Marinobacterium aestuarii: one gene and its partner. The protein of the gene in region 1 interacts with the protein of each later gene in a pairwise test. Links are inferred from orthologs where the notes say so. Each region holds a gene or a part of one and is shown on either strand. Other genes may lie near its edges.

Evidence for each region. Proteins that work in one complex are often made in the same cells at the same time.
Region 2: the proteins of A8C75_RS16725 (region 1) and paaC interact in binary tests that used the Escherichia coli proteins (3 or more experiments, as listed by UniProt). The link is inferred for Marinobacterium aestuarii from one-to-one orthologs.

What each region holds. Positions count from the first base shown.
Region 1 is NZ_CP015839.1:3,845,162-3,853,360, reverse strand. The notes cover bases 3,160-5,914. They hold A8C75_RS16725 (response regulator), read right to left. Parts: upstream 5,012-5,914; coding sequence 4,307-5,011; downstream 3,160-4,306. Other genes in these bases: A8C75_RS16720 (ATP-binding protein), read right to left, coding at 5,060-5,914; A8C75_RS16730 (tripartite tricarboxylate transporter permease), read left to right, coding at 3,160-4,044. Also shown: A8C75_RS16745 (FadR/GntR family transcriptional regulator), read left to right, coding at 97-798; A8C75_RS16740 (Bug family tripartite tricarboxylate transporter substrate binding protein), read left to right, coding at 1,077-2,066; A8C75_RS16735 (tripartite tricarboxylate transporter TctB family protein), read left to right, coding at 2,063-2,509; more of A8C75_RS16730, read left to right, coding at 2,515-3,159; more of A8C75_RS16720, read right to left, coding at 5,915-6,643; thrS (threonine--tRNA ligase), read left to right, coding at 6,867-8,199. UniProt on the Escherichia coli protein: Member of the two-component regulatory system DpiA/DpiB, which is essential for expression of citrate-specific fermentation genes and genes involved in plasmid inheritance.
Region 2 is NZ_CP015839.1:2,277,125-2,283,063, forward strand. What follows is about bases 2,901-5,879. They hold paaC (1,2-phenylacetyl-CoA epoxidase subunit PaaC), read right to left. Parts: upstream 4,782-5,879; coding sequence 4,020-4,781; downstream 2,901-4,019. Other genes in these bases: paaE (1,2-phenylacetyl-CoA epoxidase subunit PaaE), read right to left, coding at 2,901-3,096; paaD (1,2-phenylacetyl-CoA epoxidase subunit PaaD), read right to left, coding at 3,418-3,978; paaB (1,2-phenylacetyl-CoA epoxidase subunit PaaB), read right to left, coding at 4,794-5,075; paaA (1,2-phenylacetyl-CoA epoxidase subunit PaaA), read right to left, coding at 5,091-5,879. Also shown: A8C75_RS10030 (TRAP transporter large permease), read right to left, coding at 1-76; A8C75_RS10035 (TRAP transporter small permease), read right to left, coding at 101-649; A8C75_RS10040 (TRAP transporter substrate-binding protein), read right to left, coding at 661-1,680; more of paaE, read right to left, coding at 2,026-2,900; more of paaA, read right to left, coding at 5,880-5,939. UniProt on the Escherichia coli protein: Component of 1,2-phenylacetyl-CoA epoxidase multicomponent enzyme system which catalyzes the reduction of phenylacetyl-CoA (PA-CoA) to form 1,2-epoxyphenylacetyl-CoA. The subunit C may be essential for structural integrity of the alpha subunit.

The DNA of each region.
Region 1 (8,199 bases):
CCCTTGCCCCTTTTACCTTGCCCCTTGAACCTGCTCTCATAATCACGAATCACGGCTCCTTGAGAGGGGATACCTGCGAATTGGGCGAGGCAAAATATGAAAGATGAAACGGACAAGGCGCAGCAGCTGGTGGCGCAGCTCAGTCGCGGCATCGTCGAGGGCCGTTTTCTGCCGGGCGAGCTGCTGCCCTCGCAGCGTACTCTGGCGCAGGACTGTGGCGTTTCCCGCGCCACGGTGCGCGAGGCCATTACCCAGCTGGAGCTCGGCGGCCTGATTCAGACCCGCCAGGGCGATGGCAGCCGCTGCCAGAATCTGCTGGAACCGCACTTTGAAATGCCCGCCGCTGGGGCGGGGGATAACCTGGCCTTTCAGTTGCAGGTGCTGGAAATGCGCGCAGCTCTGGAGGGGGAGGCGGCCTACAACTGTGCCCGGCGTGCCAGCGCTGCAGAGCTGGCCGGCATAGAGCGGGAATACGCGTGTATGGTGCAGCGCAGTGAGGGCCAGAGCACCCTGGCCAAGGCCAAGGCGGATTTGAGGTTTCACATGATGATTGCGCAATCGAGCCACAACCTCCTGCTGATTTCCTTCAGTCAGCTGTTCTATAGCCGCTATTTCAATGCCATTTACGGTGTGCTCGATCGTACCCTCAAGCGGTATGGCCGCTACCCCGATGGCATTCGGGCGCAGCACGCCGGCATTTATCAGGCGCTGATGGCGCGTGATGCCGAACAGGCCCGGCGCCTGGCCACCGAACACATCCTGTTTACGCATCAGCTGCTAGAGCAGAGCGACTCTTAACCTGGTGGACAGAAGCATCCATGCTGCATGTATTAACCTGCCTGGCTTTTCACTAGGCGATCTGTCGCCGTGAACTTTATGACCACAATGCCCGCAAAGGTTTGAAAACCCAGTATCTCCGCAAACTGGCCACTTTGGCCGCTACCACCTAGTCTGCATCTGTCCCTGTATAGGTCGTGCTGTAGCGTTATTCAGCTCGAAACAGCAGGCGCAGAATTCACAACACAGCGGTGCCGCCTGGTACGGCTGATTACAAAAAGAAAGACGGAGAGTGCAGAATGAAATTCCCTGTAGCCAAAACCCTGATCGCGACAGCGACCTTCACGCTGGCCGCCCAGGCCGGCGCGTTTGAACAATCACGTACCGCTGAATGTATCGCTCCGGCCAACCCCGGCGGCGGCTGGGACTTCACCTGCCGCAGCGTTGGCAAGGTGCTGACCGATCTGGGTTACATCACCGGCAATGTTCAGACCGTTAACATGCCAGGTGCCGGTGGCGGTGTCGCTTTTGCGCATACCATCTCCAAGCGTGGCGACGACAGCGCGCTGATCGTTGCAGCCAGCACCGCGACCACCACCCGTCTGGCCCAGGGCCAGTTTGTTGGCATGGATCAGGACATGGTCCGCTGGGTCGGTGCTCTGGGGGCTGACTACGGTGTTATCGCCGTATCCAAGGACTCTCCGTTCCAGTCGCTGAACGACATGATGGATGCGCTCAAGGCAGATCCGAACTCGGTCAAGTTTGGCGGCGGCAGTGCAGCCGGCGGCTGGGATCACCTCAAGGTGCTGATTGCCGGTCGTTCCGCCGGTATCGAAAAAGCCAACCTGCCCAAGGTTAAATACCTGGCCTTTAACGGCGGTGCCGAGGCTATTACTCAGGTTGTGGGTGGTCATCTGGATGCCTTCACCGGCGATATTTCTGAAGCCCAGGGCTTTATGGAATCCGGTGATCTGAAGGTTCTGGCTGTTCTGTCGGAAGAGCGTCTGCCGGCACCGCTGGACAATATTCCGACAGCGCGTGAGCAGAATATCGATGCCGTTGCCCCCAACTGGCGCGGTTTCTATGTACCCAAGGATGTGTCCGACGAAGCCTACCAGTGGTGGGTTGAAACTGTAGACAACGTTTACAGCAGCGACAACTGGCAGGACGTGATGCAGAAAAATGGTCTGATGCCGTTTCACAAGACCGGTGCTGATTTCAGCACCTTTGTGAAAGGCCAGGTCGACAGCATCAAGGAAATTTCCACTGAGATCGGGCTGATTAAATGATAGGGGATCGAATCCTCGGTGTAGTTCTGCTCCTTCTGGCCGTAGTTTACGGCTGGGAGGCTGCCATGTTTCCAGAGCCCTTTGGTGGATCCGAGGCTGTCGGGCCGGAAACATTCCCGCTAATACTGGCGGTGATACTGGGATTGAGCAGCATCTATCTGCTGGTGCGCCCGGATGAAGACGAAGAGTGGCCGCATATGAAAATGCTGGCTGAACTCGGCTTCGTACTGCTGATACTGGCGATCTTTACCCTGATGCTGCAGCCGGTGGGCTTTATTCCCGCCACTACCCTGATGGTCAGCGTGCTGTGCTGGCGCATGGGTGCCAAGCCGTTGCCCTCTGTTGCTACGGGTGTCGGTAGCGCGGTTGTGGTGTACGTGCTGTTCAATTTCCTGCTGGAGCTGCACTTGCCGGCCGGACTCTTGAAGCTGAGCGGGGGCTGATCTAAATGGAAACATTGAATTTTCTGCTGCAGGGGTTTTCCGTCGCGTTGACGCCGGAAAACCTGATGTTCGCGGCCATCGGCGCCATTCTGGGCACCGTGATCGGTGCGCTGCCGGGCCTGGGTCCTGCTAATGGCGTCGCCATTCTGATTCCGCTGGCCTTCAGCCTTGGGCTGCCGGCGAGTTCTGCCCTGATTCTGCTGACCTCTGTGTATGCGGGTGCCATGTATGGCGGTCGTATCTCCAGTATTCTGCTGAATATTCCGGGTGACGAACCCGCGATGATGACCTGCCTTGACGGCTACCCCATGGCCCTCAAGGGCAGGGCGGCCGAAGCCCTGGCGATCTCCGCGATTGCGTCCTTTATCGGCAGTCTGCTGGCGACCATCGGGTTGGTGATTCTGGCGCCGATACTGGCCAAGTTTGCACTGCGTTTCGGCCCGGCCGAGTATTTCGCGCTCTTTACGCTGGCGTTTGCGACTCTGGGTGGTATTACCGGCAAGAACCAGGTTAAAACCGTCGTGGCGGCCTGTCTGGGTCTGATGATTGCCACTGTGGGGGTTGATATCACCACCGGTAATCAGCGTTATACCTACGATATTCTGGAACTGTACGAAGGGGTGGATTTCATCATCGCCATCGTCGGTCTCTTTGCCATCAGCGAGCTGCTGTTCTTTATTGAAATGCACGCCGGCGAAGGCTTCAAGAAGGTCGCACTGAACAAGCTCAACCTGAGCATGAAAGACATTATCCAGGTACTGCCGACCAGCCTGCGTGGCTCAGTGCTGGGCTTTATCGCCGGCGTTCTGCCGGGTGCCGGTGCATCCCTGGGCAGCTTCCTCAGCTATACGATGGAAAAGAAAGTCGTCGGCAAGAGTGGCTATTTCGGTGAAGGTGATCCACGCGGTGTAGCGGCGCCTGAAGCTGGCAATAATGCGGCGGCAAATGGTGCTCTGGTGCCGATGCTGACCCTGGGCGTACCGGGCAGTGGCACCACGGCGGTGCTGCTGGCCATGCTGATCTCGCTGAATATTCAGCCAGGCCCGATGCTGTTCACCCAGAATGCGGAGCTGGTATGGGGCGTGATCGCGGCGCTGTTTGTCGGCAACCTGATCCTGCTGCTGCTGAACATCCCGATGATCGGTATCTTCGTCAAGCTGCTGAGCATTCCGCCCAAGTATCTGATGCCGGTGGTGACCCTGGTGGCGTCAGTGGGGATCTTTGCCATCAGCAACAGCCCGCTGGATCTGTACTTCATGATTGGTTTTGGTCTGCTGGGCTACCTGCTGCGCAAGCTGCATATCCCGCTGGTACCGGTCATTCTCGGCATGCTGCTGGGGCCTGAAATGGAGAAAAGCCTGCGTCATGCCCTGACCCTGTCCGACGGTGACTGGACGGTGCTCTGGAGCAGCGGCCTGTCAGTAGGTATCTGGGCGGTGGCGATTGCCGGTCTGGTGCTGCCGTATCTGATCGGTCCGGTCTTGCGCCGTCGCATGGCGGCCGCCCAGGACAAGGACCACAGCATCGTAGACTGATCTGTCGATTGACTGGTTGCGGCGCAGGGCCCTGGTGGTCGGGCGCCGCAACCCAACCCCCACCCCGGCAGGAAGGGCCTTCCTGCCAGTGTGTTTCCACCGCCTTCGGGCGGTTTTTTTGTACATGGATGTACGATATCGGGGTGGGAGTGGAGCCGGTTGGAATGTAGGTGGGTGCAGCCCCGAAGGGGCGTAACCCAACGGTGGCCGTAACCCAGCAATGAGCCGCCGGTTGGAGTGGGGAGGAGACCATCTCATCATCCTACGGTGTCTGGCGTGGCAGGCGGTAGCGCCGTTCGGGGCGGCCAACGCTGCCGTAGGCGACATCGGCGGTCAGTTCCTGGGCGCCGACCAGATATTCTAGGTAACGGCGTGCCGTGGTGCGGCTGGAGCCGATACTTTCGCCCACCTGCTCGGCGCTGAGGGCCAGGCTTTGGTCGCTGCAAAATACCTTGCGGATTTTTTCCAGCGTCAGCATGTCGATGCCCTTGGGCAGGGTTGCCGCCGTGGTTTTGGGTGCGGCTGAGCCGGTGCGAGGCAGCAGGCCGTCGACTTCCTGCTGCGACAGGCTTTGCAGCTGCAGCAGGCGTTGGCGGTGCTGGCGGTAGTTGCTCAGCGCCTGTTGCAGGCGATCGAACACCAGCGGCTTGAGGATATAGTCGAACACACCCCAGCGCAGCGCCTCGGTGAGGGTTTCAACCTCCTTGGCGGCGGTGACCATGACCACATCGGTGGCGCTGTTTTCGGTACGCAGGCGCCGCAGTAACCCAAGGCCACTGCCATCGGGAAACTGTATGTCCAGCAGTAGCAGGTCCGGGCGCATGACTTCCACCAGATCCGCTGCATCCTGGGTGCTATGGGCGATGCCACGTACTTCGAAGCCCTCGATACGTTCAACGAAACGGCGCTGGATTTCTGCGATCTGCGGGTCATCTTCGGCGATGATAACGCTGATTTTAGGCGTCATGCTGTGACCTCGTCACCGTGGGGCTGCCGGAATGCTGTTGTCTGGGGGTCATACTGCGGCCTCCTTGGGAATGTAGGCGGTAAAGCGTGCACCGCCGTTTGTCGCTTCAGATACGGTGATCTCGCCGCCGAGCTGGGTCAGCGTCTGGCGTACCAGGTGCAGGCCTATGCCGCGATCGCCGGACTTGCCGCTCACGCCGCGCTGAAAGATGCGTTCGCGTTCGGCCTGCGGGACGCCGACGCCCTCGTCTTCGACTTCAAATATCAGATCCGACCCCAGGTCCGTCATCGACAGCTGCACCTGCTTGCCCCGGGCGGCCAGGGTCGCCTCAAAAGCATTGTCCAGCAGGTTGCCGAGCAGGGTAACGATACTTTCGGGGGCGACATGGGAGGGCAGGGCGCCCATATGGCTGTCGGGGTCTATCAGCAGCTGCAGGCCCAGTTCGTGGGCGCGATTGTACTTGCCCAGCAGGCAGCCGGACAGTACGGGTTCAGTCACTGAGGCGACCAGCCAGCGCAGCAGTGCCTGGTGCTCCCGGGTTTCCTGGCCAATGATGTCCAGCGCCTGGTCGCTGGCGCCGAGCTGAATCAGGCCGGCGATGGTGTGCAGTTTGTTGGCATATTCGTGGGCCTGGCTGCGCAGGGTTTCGGCGTATTGCTGAATCTGGGTGAGCTGGCGGCTGACCTGATCCAGTTCATCCTTGCGCCTGAAGCTGGCAACGCCGCCGATGAGTTTCTGACCGTCGCGAATCGGAATGCGGTTAACGATCAGGGTCTGGCCCCGCAGCACCAGCTCGCGGTCGAATTCCGGCTCCCCGCTGGCGAGCAGGTCAGGCAGGCGGCTATCGGGCAGTACCTCCTGAATCGGTCGGCCGATCAGGGACACCGTATCAGACAGGCCCAGGGTTGATGCCGCCGCCTTGTTGACGGTACTGATCAGGCCTTCGGTATTGACCGCAATGATGCCCTCGCGCACCGACTCCAGGGTGGCGTTGCGCTCTTCAAACAGGCGCGCGATCTGGTGTGGTTCGAGCCCGAAGATGGCGGCCCTGAAGCGGCTGGAAATCCACACGGCCAGCAGCACGGACAGTGCCAGCAGCGCCAGGGTGACGCCGATCACGATGCGCTGATAGCGGTGAATCACGTTGTCCAGGCTGATGGTGAGATAGCCCACCGACACCACGCCTAGGATCTCGCCTTCCTCTGAAAAAATCGGCGCCTTGCCGCGCACTGAGGGCCCGAGACTGCCGATTGCTTTGGATATGTAGCTCTGGCCCTTTGCCAGCGCGCGCTCGTTGTCACCGCCAACCATCGGCAGGCCTATGCGCTCCGGCAGTGGGTGCGCCAGGCGGATCCCCTGCTCGTCGCCGACCGCAATGAAGCTGGCATCGGTGGCCTCGCGCAGTTCCTCTGCCAGCGTCTGCATGCGTACGCTGTCGTGCGCACGGGCGGCCTCGCGGACCGCTGGTGTCTGGGCAATCATGGAGGCCAGCTGCAGTGCCCGCAGGCCGATCTGCTCCTCCAGTGAAGACGCCAGATAGCGCAGCGCAAAGCCGCCGAGCAGCCCGGCCTGCAGTAGCACCAGCAGGCACATCATGAGCATCAGCCGGGTGCTTATCTTGAATTTGGTCATGGTGTTTCCGGGGTCGGATGTTGCTGTTTTTATGTCGAGCCCAGCCGTTTCAGGCTTAGGTGTCAGTGTAACGCGAATTGACGGTAGTCGCTGCTCTTCGGTTGGAGTATAATTTCACCCCTTTTATGCTGTGCGTCGTCTGTACAGCTTTATTTTCACGACATTTTTTGATCACTTAAGTGGCCTGTCGTAAGGGTCACCACTGAGACTACTAGGGACTTTCATGCCTGTTATTACACTCCCGGATGCCAGCCAGCGCAGCTTTGAAACTGCGGTTAGCGTACATGACGTTGCGGCGTCTATCGGTGCTGGTCTTGCGAAGGCCGCACTTGCCGGCAAGGTGAACGGTACTCTGGTGGATACCAGCTACCTGATCAGCGAAGATGCACAGTTGGCAATCATCACGGCACGCGACGAAGAAGGCGTGGAGATTATCCGCCATTCCTGCGCGCACCTGATGGCCATGGCGGTGCAGCAGCTGTACCCGGGTGCCCAGGTGACCATTGGTCCTGTGATCGACAACGGTTTTTATTACGACTTTGCCTACGAACGGCCCTTTACGCCGGACGATCTGGTGCTGATCGAAAAACGCATGCAGCAGCTGTCCAAGGAGAACCTGGCGGTAAGTCGTTCTCTGATGGGACGTGAAGACGCCGTCGCCATGTTTGAAAAAATGGGCGAGCAGTACAAGGTGCAGATTATCGAAGCCATTCCCGGCGACGAAGATCTGTCGTTTTACGGTCATGGCGACTTTATCGACTTGTGCCGTGGTCCGCACGTACCGGCGACCGGCCATATCAAGGCATTCAAGCTGATGAAAGTCGCCGGTGCCTTCTGGCGTGGTGATTCGAACAACGAAATGCTGCAGCGCATTTACGGTACGGCCTGGGGTGACAAGAAAGACCTCAAGGAGTACCTGCACCGCCTCGAAGAAGCGGAAAAGCGCGATCACCGCAAACTCGGCAAACAGCTGGATCTGTTCCATCTGCAGGAAGAAGCGCCGGGCATGGTGTTCTGGCATCCGCCGGGCTGGATTCTGTATCAGGAAATCGAGCAGTACATGCGCGCCAAGCAGCGCAAGCATGGCTACCAGGAAATCAAGACACCGCAGGTGGTGGAGCGCTCCCTGTGGGAGAAATCCGGTCACTGGGACAAGTTCTCCGAGCAGATGTTTACCACGCACTCGGAGCACCGCGACTTTGCCATCAAGCCGATGAACTGCCCCTGCCATGTGCAGGTGTTCAATCAGGGTTTGCGTTCGTACCGCGAAATGCCGCTGCGTCTGGCCGAGTTCGGTGCCTGTCACCGCAATGAGCCCTCGGGCGCGCTGCACGGCATCATGCGTGTGCGTGGCTTTGTGCAGGACGATGCGCACATCTTCTGCGCCGAGGCGGACATCCAGAGCGAAGTGGCGAGCTTTATCGACTTCCTGCACGAAGTCTACGCCGACTTTGGCTTTACCGAGGTTATTTACAAGCTGTCGACCCGGCCTGAAAAGCGTGTTGGTTCCGATGCGAGCTGGGACAAGGCGGAGCAATCCCTGGCCGAGGCGCTGG
Region 2 (5,939 bases), 1.6 Mb from region 1 along the record:
TGGCGAAGGCCAACGGAATACGCACCATTACAATGAGCAACAAAAGCAGGGCAAAGCCTATCAGGGCGACAGTCATGGCATTGGGTTCCGAATATTGTTCTTATTGCGGGATGTCTTGGGCGTCACTGCCGTGTCCGGGAGTGCGGCCCGCGAACAGGCGGTACAGGCCCCAGCCCAGGGTGCCGGCGGCGGCGATCCAGCACATCGCGCCGATGTACTGCACCACGTAACCGGTGGGCATCTGCAGATGCTCGGTCACTTCGTTGCGACGGATCGAGCGCGCCGCCTGGGCAAATACCTGCTGGCCGAGAAAGAACAGTGCGGTCGAAATCAGCAGTACCGACAGCACTTCCATGGCGCGTACCCAGGCGGGGCCTAAGTGGTTGTCCATGATATCGACCACCACATGGGTGGCGCGCCAGGTGATCACCGGTATCTCGGCGAAGACGATAATGGCGATGGCGATTTCGGTCATTTCGACCGCGCCATCCACCGCATTGCTGAAGAAATAGCGGCCGATGACATCGGCGCAGGTCAGCAGCATCAGCAGCGCCAGGGCGAGGGCCGCCAACGCCTCAAGGGCGAAGGCGAGCCAGCGAACCGGGCCTTTCTCTTTGTAGTGCTGGTGCAGCCAGGCAGAGAAATGCATGGGGTGACTCCTCAGTGCTGATAGCTACGGGCAGCGTCGCGCAGTTCCTGCAAAGCGGCCTTTGCATCCACGTCCAGGTCGCTGACTTCTTGCAGCCATACATCATCCAGGCCCGCGGCCAGGGTGCGGAACTCGTCCATCATGGGGGCATTGGTGTCGATTTCGACGACATTGACGCCGTTACTGCGGCTTTCGGCCAGGGCATCGGTACCGCACTGGTCCCAGACTTCCCCCGCCAGGCGCGACAGTTTCTCGCCGGAGACGCTGCGAATGGCGGCCTGGTCGGCCTCCGACAGGTCAGCCATAAAGTCCTGGTTGATGAAGATGCCGAAGCTACCCAGGTAGAGTCCGCCCGGTAGCAGGGTGAGGTGGGTGGCGACTTCACTCAGGCGCAGGGTTTTCTGTTCGCACACCGGCAGCAGGGCGCCGTCGATCACACCCTGTTGCATCATTTCGTAGACCTTGGGGGCCGGCGCGTTGACGGCGGTGACATGCAGGCGTTCACCCAGGATGCTCTGGACGCCGCCGCCCAGGCGAATTTTCTTGCCCTCAAGCTCCGCCAGGCTGTTGACGGGGGCCGCGGTCTGAATCTGGCCGGGGGCATGGGTGAACAGGCCGACCACCTCGAGCCCGACATGCTCGTTGGCCTGGGCCAGGTATTTTTCGTGGATGCGCCAGTAGGCCACGGAGGCCGCCTCGGCATTGGCGCCCAGCAGTGGCTGCTCAACGATCTGGGTCAGGCGAAAGCGCCCCGGTACGTAACCGTGGAAGGACCAGCCGGCATCGGCCACGCCGTCTTCCACCAGGGTGAACATGTCCTTGGGATGACCCAGGTCGTAGTCGATTTTAAGGCTGACACGGCCCTCGGTGGCGTCCTCTATCCACTTGCCCCAGGTGGGCAGCACCACGGCATTATGCGGGTGGGTTGGTGGCAGCCAGCTGGCCACGTGCATCTGGGTTTCGGCCAGCACGGAGGTCGCGGACAGGGCGAGGACGGAGGTCGCGAGGGCAATGAGTTTTTTGGCGTTCATCGAAGTATCCTTATTATGGTTATCAACTTTCGTGCAATGATCGGTGCTAAAGCCGCCAGGCCGCACTTAGGTCGCAGCATGGATGCTATCCAGATTAACGCCGGCACGGGCGCTGATCATCGGGGTCTTGCTCACAACATTGTTTCTTTTGTGGAAATAATCCTGGCTCCTGCGGTGTTGTTACCGCAGGAATCGGGGTTGGTTTACAGGGTATTGAAAAGCGTTGGCGAAGCAGCCAAGACAAGGCAAAAATCCGTGAGAAACCGCAGTTTACGTGTTGTAAATGAGGATTTTGAACGGATTTTTAACGCTGAATTGGCCATGCAGGTAGCTTTTCAATCCCTGTCAGTGATCGAAGTCCAGCACCACCTTGTCAGTCAGTGGATAGCACTGGCACGACAGCACGTAGCCTTCGCGCAGTTCGTATTCTTCCAGGGCGAAATTGGCGTCCATTTCCACTTCACCTTCCAGCACCCGGGCGCGACAGGTCGAGCAGACGCCGGCCTTGCAGGAGTAGGGCAGGTCGGCGCCATGGGCGTTGCCGGCATCCAGAATGCTGTCACTGTTCTTGGCCAGCTCAAACGCCAGCTGGCGACCATCGGAAATCACCGTCACCTGGCACAGCTCGGTTGGGGCATCCGCTGGCGCTTCACGCCGGCGCTGTTGCTGGGCACCGGTGGCGGCAAAGAGTTCAAAGTGAATGCGAGATTTGTCGAGCTGGTGGGCTTGCAGCTCTTCAGTCACCGTTTCGATCAGGGTCTGGGGACCGCAGAGGAAGGCGGCATCGAGTTTGGGTACATCGAGCCAGCGATCAAACAGGGCGCGGCACTTGTCGGCGTCGATGCGGCCGTTGTACAGCTCTATGTCCTGCTGCTCGCGGGTCATGATGAACACCAGGTTGAAGCGGCCCATATAGCGGTTCTTCAGGTCCTCGAGCTGTTCGCGCAGCAGGGTGCTGGCGGTGGCGCGATTACCATAGAAGAGGGTGAAGTGGCTGTTGGGTTCGGCTTCCAGGGTGCTCTTGATGATCGACAGGATGGGCGTGATACCGCTGCCCGCAGCCACGGCCAGATAGCTGCCGCTGCGGGCGCTGTCGAGCTCCGTGTAGAAATGCCCTGAGGGCGGCATGGCTTCGAGCTGCATGCCGGCCCTGGCGCTGTCATTCAGGTAGTTGGAAAAGAGACCGCCGGACACCCGTTTGACGGCAATACGCAGTTCGCCGTCATTAACGCCGCTACAAATAGAGTAGGAGCGGCGCACTTCTTCGTCATCCAGGGTGGTACGCAGCACCAGATGCTGGCCCTGGGTAAAGCTGAATTCCTGTTTCAGGTCAGCGGGGACAGTAAAGGCAATGGATACCGCGTCCCGGGTTTCCTGGCGTACGTCCGCAACGTCCAGCAGATGAAAACGGCTCATAATTTTCTCACTCTTGTTAGCTCTGTTCGGTTAGCGGTCAGGCTCGCGTCTGGCAAGGCTGCTGTTGGGTTAGCGCCGTGCATGCTGTGTCTGTGTTGGGTTTTGGCCCTGCGTTCTACGAATTCTGAAATGTCATTTGTAGTTGGTAATTGGTAATTGGTAATTGGTAATTGGTGATTGGTGATTGGTAGTTCGTGGTTCGTGGTTCGTGATTCGTAGGTTGATGGAGCGCAGCGCAACCCAACAGTCCGAAACCCAAGATTCCGGAACCTAACCTTCGTTACTCAACGGCTGTCCACAGGTGCTATGGGCAGCAGCTGTTTATATGCACTTGAAGTAGTCGAAAGGTTCGAGGCAGTCGGTGCAGCGATAGAGCGCCTTGCAGGCGGTGGAACCAAATTCGCTGACCCGCTCTGTGTGCTCCGAGCCACATTGCGGGCAGGCGACGATGGGATCTTCCCCCAGCAGGCTGCGTTTGCTGGCGCTGCCCACCGGTGGGGCTATGCCGTAGTCACGCAGCTTGTTGCGCCCGCTCTCGCTGATCCAGTCGGTGGTCCAGGCCGGTGCCAGCTGCTGCCTGAGCTGCACATCCGGGATACCGGCCTGGTGCAGCGCCTGCAGAATCTCCTCCTCGATAAAGGCGGTGGCCGGGCAGCCGGAGTAGGTGGGCGTCAGCGTGACCTGCAGGCGCTGCTGCTGCCATTCCAGGTCTCGAATAATGCCCAGCTCCACCACGCTCACCACCGGCACCTCCGGATCCAGCACCCTGTCCAGTATGTCCCAGACGCCTTGCAGCGACGGCAACTGCGCTCTGATCAGCGGCGTGCGGTCGCTGACGATCAGGCTATTGGCCCTGTGGCTCATAAGCGGTGGCTGACGCATGGCGATACCTCCAGTATTCGACGCTAGGGTTCTGAATCGGCCTACCAGACCGCGTCCGGATAGGCGCGGGGCAGGAACTGCATTTCGGCCAGCAGAAAGCCCAGCTGTTCGCCGTGCAGTCCCTGTTTGCCACCGCGTTGCATGTAGCTGTCCTGTGCCGGGCAGCACAGCGTTGCCTCGGTCAGGGTGGTGCTTACATGGGCCTGCCACTGTGCCGTGATGGCGGTCATGTCGGGGACGATACCGGCGGCGACAAGGGGCGCATCGATGGCGTCGGTCATCATCATTTCGCCGCTGTAGGTCCAGATGTCGTCTATGGCCTGCTGCATCTTCTGGTGACTTTCCTCGGTGCCGTCCCCCAGGCGCTTGATCCAGGCGCTGGAACGGCGCAGGTGGTAGGTCACTTCCTTCAGGCCCTTGGCAGCAATGGCGGCGACCTGCTCATCGGTGCTGTGCTGCAGTGCCTGCAGCAGGTAATAGTGCCAGGCATCGAACAGGTACTGACGTGCCAGGGTATCGGCGTAGTTGCCATTGCTCTGTTCGCTGATCAGCAGGTTGCGGTATTCGCGCTCGTTGCGGCCAAACACCAGGTCGTCGGCACTGCGGCCTTCGCCCTGCAGCTGGGCCGCGTACTCCAGCCAGCTGCGGGCCTGGCCGAAAAGGTCCAGTGCCACGTTGCCCAGCGCCAGCTCTTCTTCCAGCACCGGGGCGTGGCCAATCCATTCGCACAGTCGCTGGGCGAGGATGATATTGCTGTCGCCCAGGCGCAGCAGGTATTCGGTCAAGGCGTGTTGCGTGGTCATGCGGTGCCTCCGTTACATGTGGCCGACTTCTTTGGGGAGATCGTAGAAGGTGGCATGGCGATAGACCTTGTCGTCATTGGGGTCGAACAGCGGGTCCTTGTCATCCGGCGATGAGGCGGTGATCTGCGCCGAGGGCATGACCCAGAGGCTGACACCTTCGCTGCGGCGGGTGTACAGCTCGCGGGCGTTTTCCAGGGCCATGGTGGCATCGGCGGCGTGCACGCTGCCAACATGCTTGTGATTCAGGCCGTGCTTGCTGCGTACAAATACTTCAAAAAGGGTCCAGTCAGACATGGGCGTGTCCTCGTTTTAAGCGGCTTCTTGTTGCTGTTTTTTGGCGTAGGCGTGGGCGGCTTCGCGCACCCAGGCGCCGTTGTCGTAGGCGTCGCGACGGGTCTTGAGGCGCTCCCTGTTGCAGGGGCCGTTACCCTTGAGCACGCTGTAGAACTCGCTCCAGTCGATGGCGCCGAAGTCGTAGTGACCGCGCTCTTCGTTCCACTTCAGCTCGGGGTCCGGCACGGTGCAGCCCAGCAGTTCGAGCTGCGGGATGGTCTGATCGATAAAGCGCTGGCGCAGGTCATCGTTGCTCATGCGCTTGATCTTCCACTGCATGGACTGCGCCGAGTTTGGCGAGTCGCTGTCGTGGGGGCCAAACATCATCAGAGAGGGCCACCAGAAGCGGTTGATCGAGTCCTGCACCATGGCTTTCTGTTCCTCGGTGCCGTTGTGCATCATCTCCAGCAGGATCTGGTAACCCTGACGCTGGTGGAAGCTCTCCTCCTTGCAAATTCTAATCATGGCACGGGAATATGGGCCATAAGATGTTCTTTGTAGTACAACCTGGTTGACGATGGCGGCGCCATCGACCAGCCAGCCGATGGTGCCCATATCGGCCCAGCTGCGGGACGGGTAGTTGAAGATGCTGGAGTATTTCACTTCGCCGCTGTGCAGCTTTTCCAGTTCTTCATCCCGGTCGGCGCCCAGGGTTTCCACGGCGCTGTACAGGTACAGGCCGTGGCCGGCTTCATCCTGGATCTTGGCCAGCAGCTGCAGCTTGCGCTTGAGGTTTGGCGCCCGGGTGAGCCAGTTCTTCTCTGGCAGCATGCCGACGATTTCGGAGTGGGCGTGCTGCGACATCTGCCGAATCAGGGTGCGACG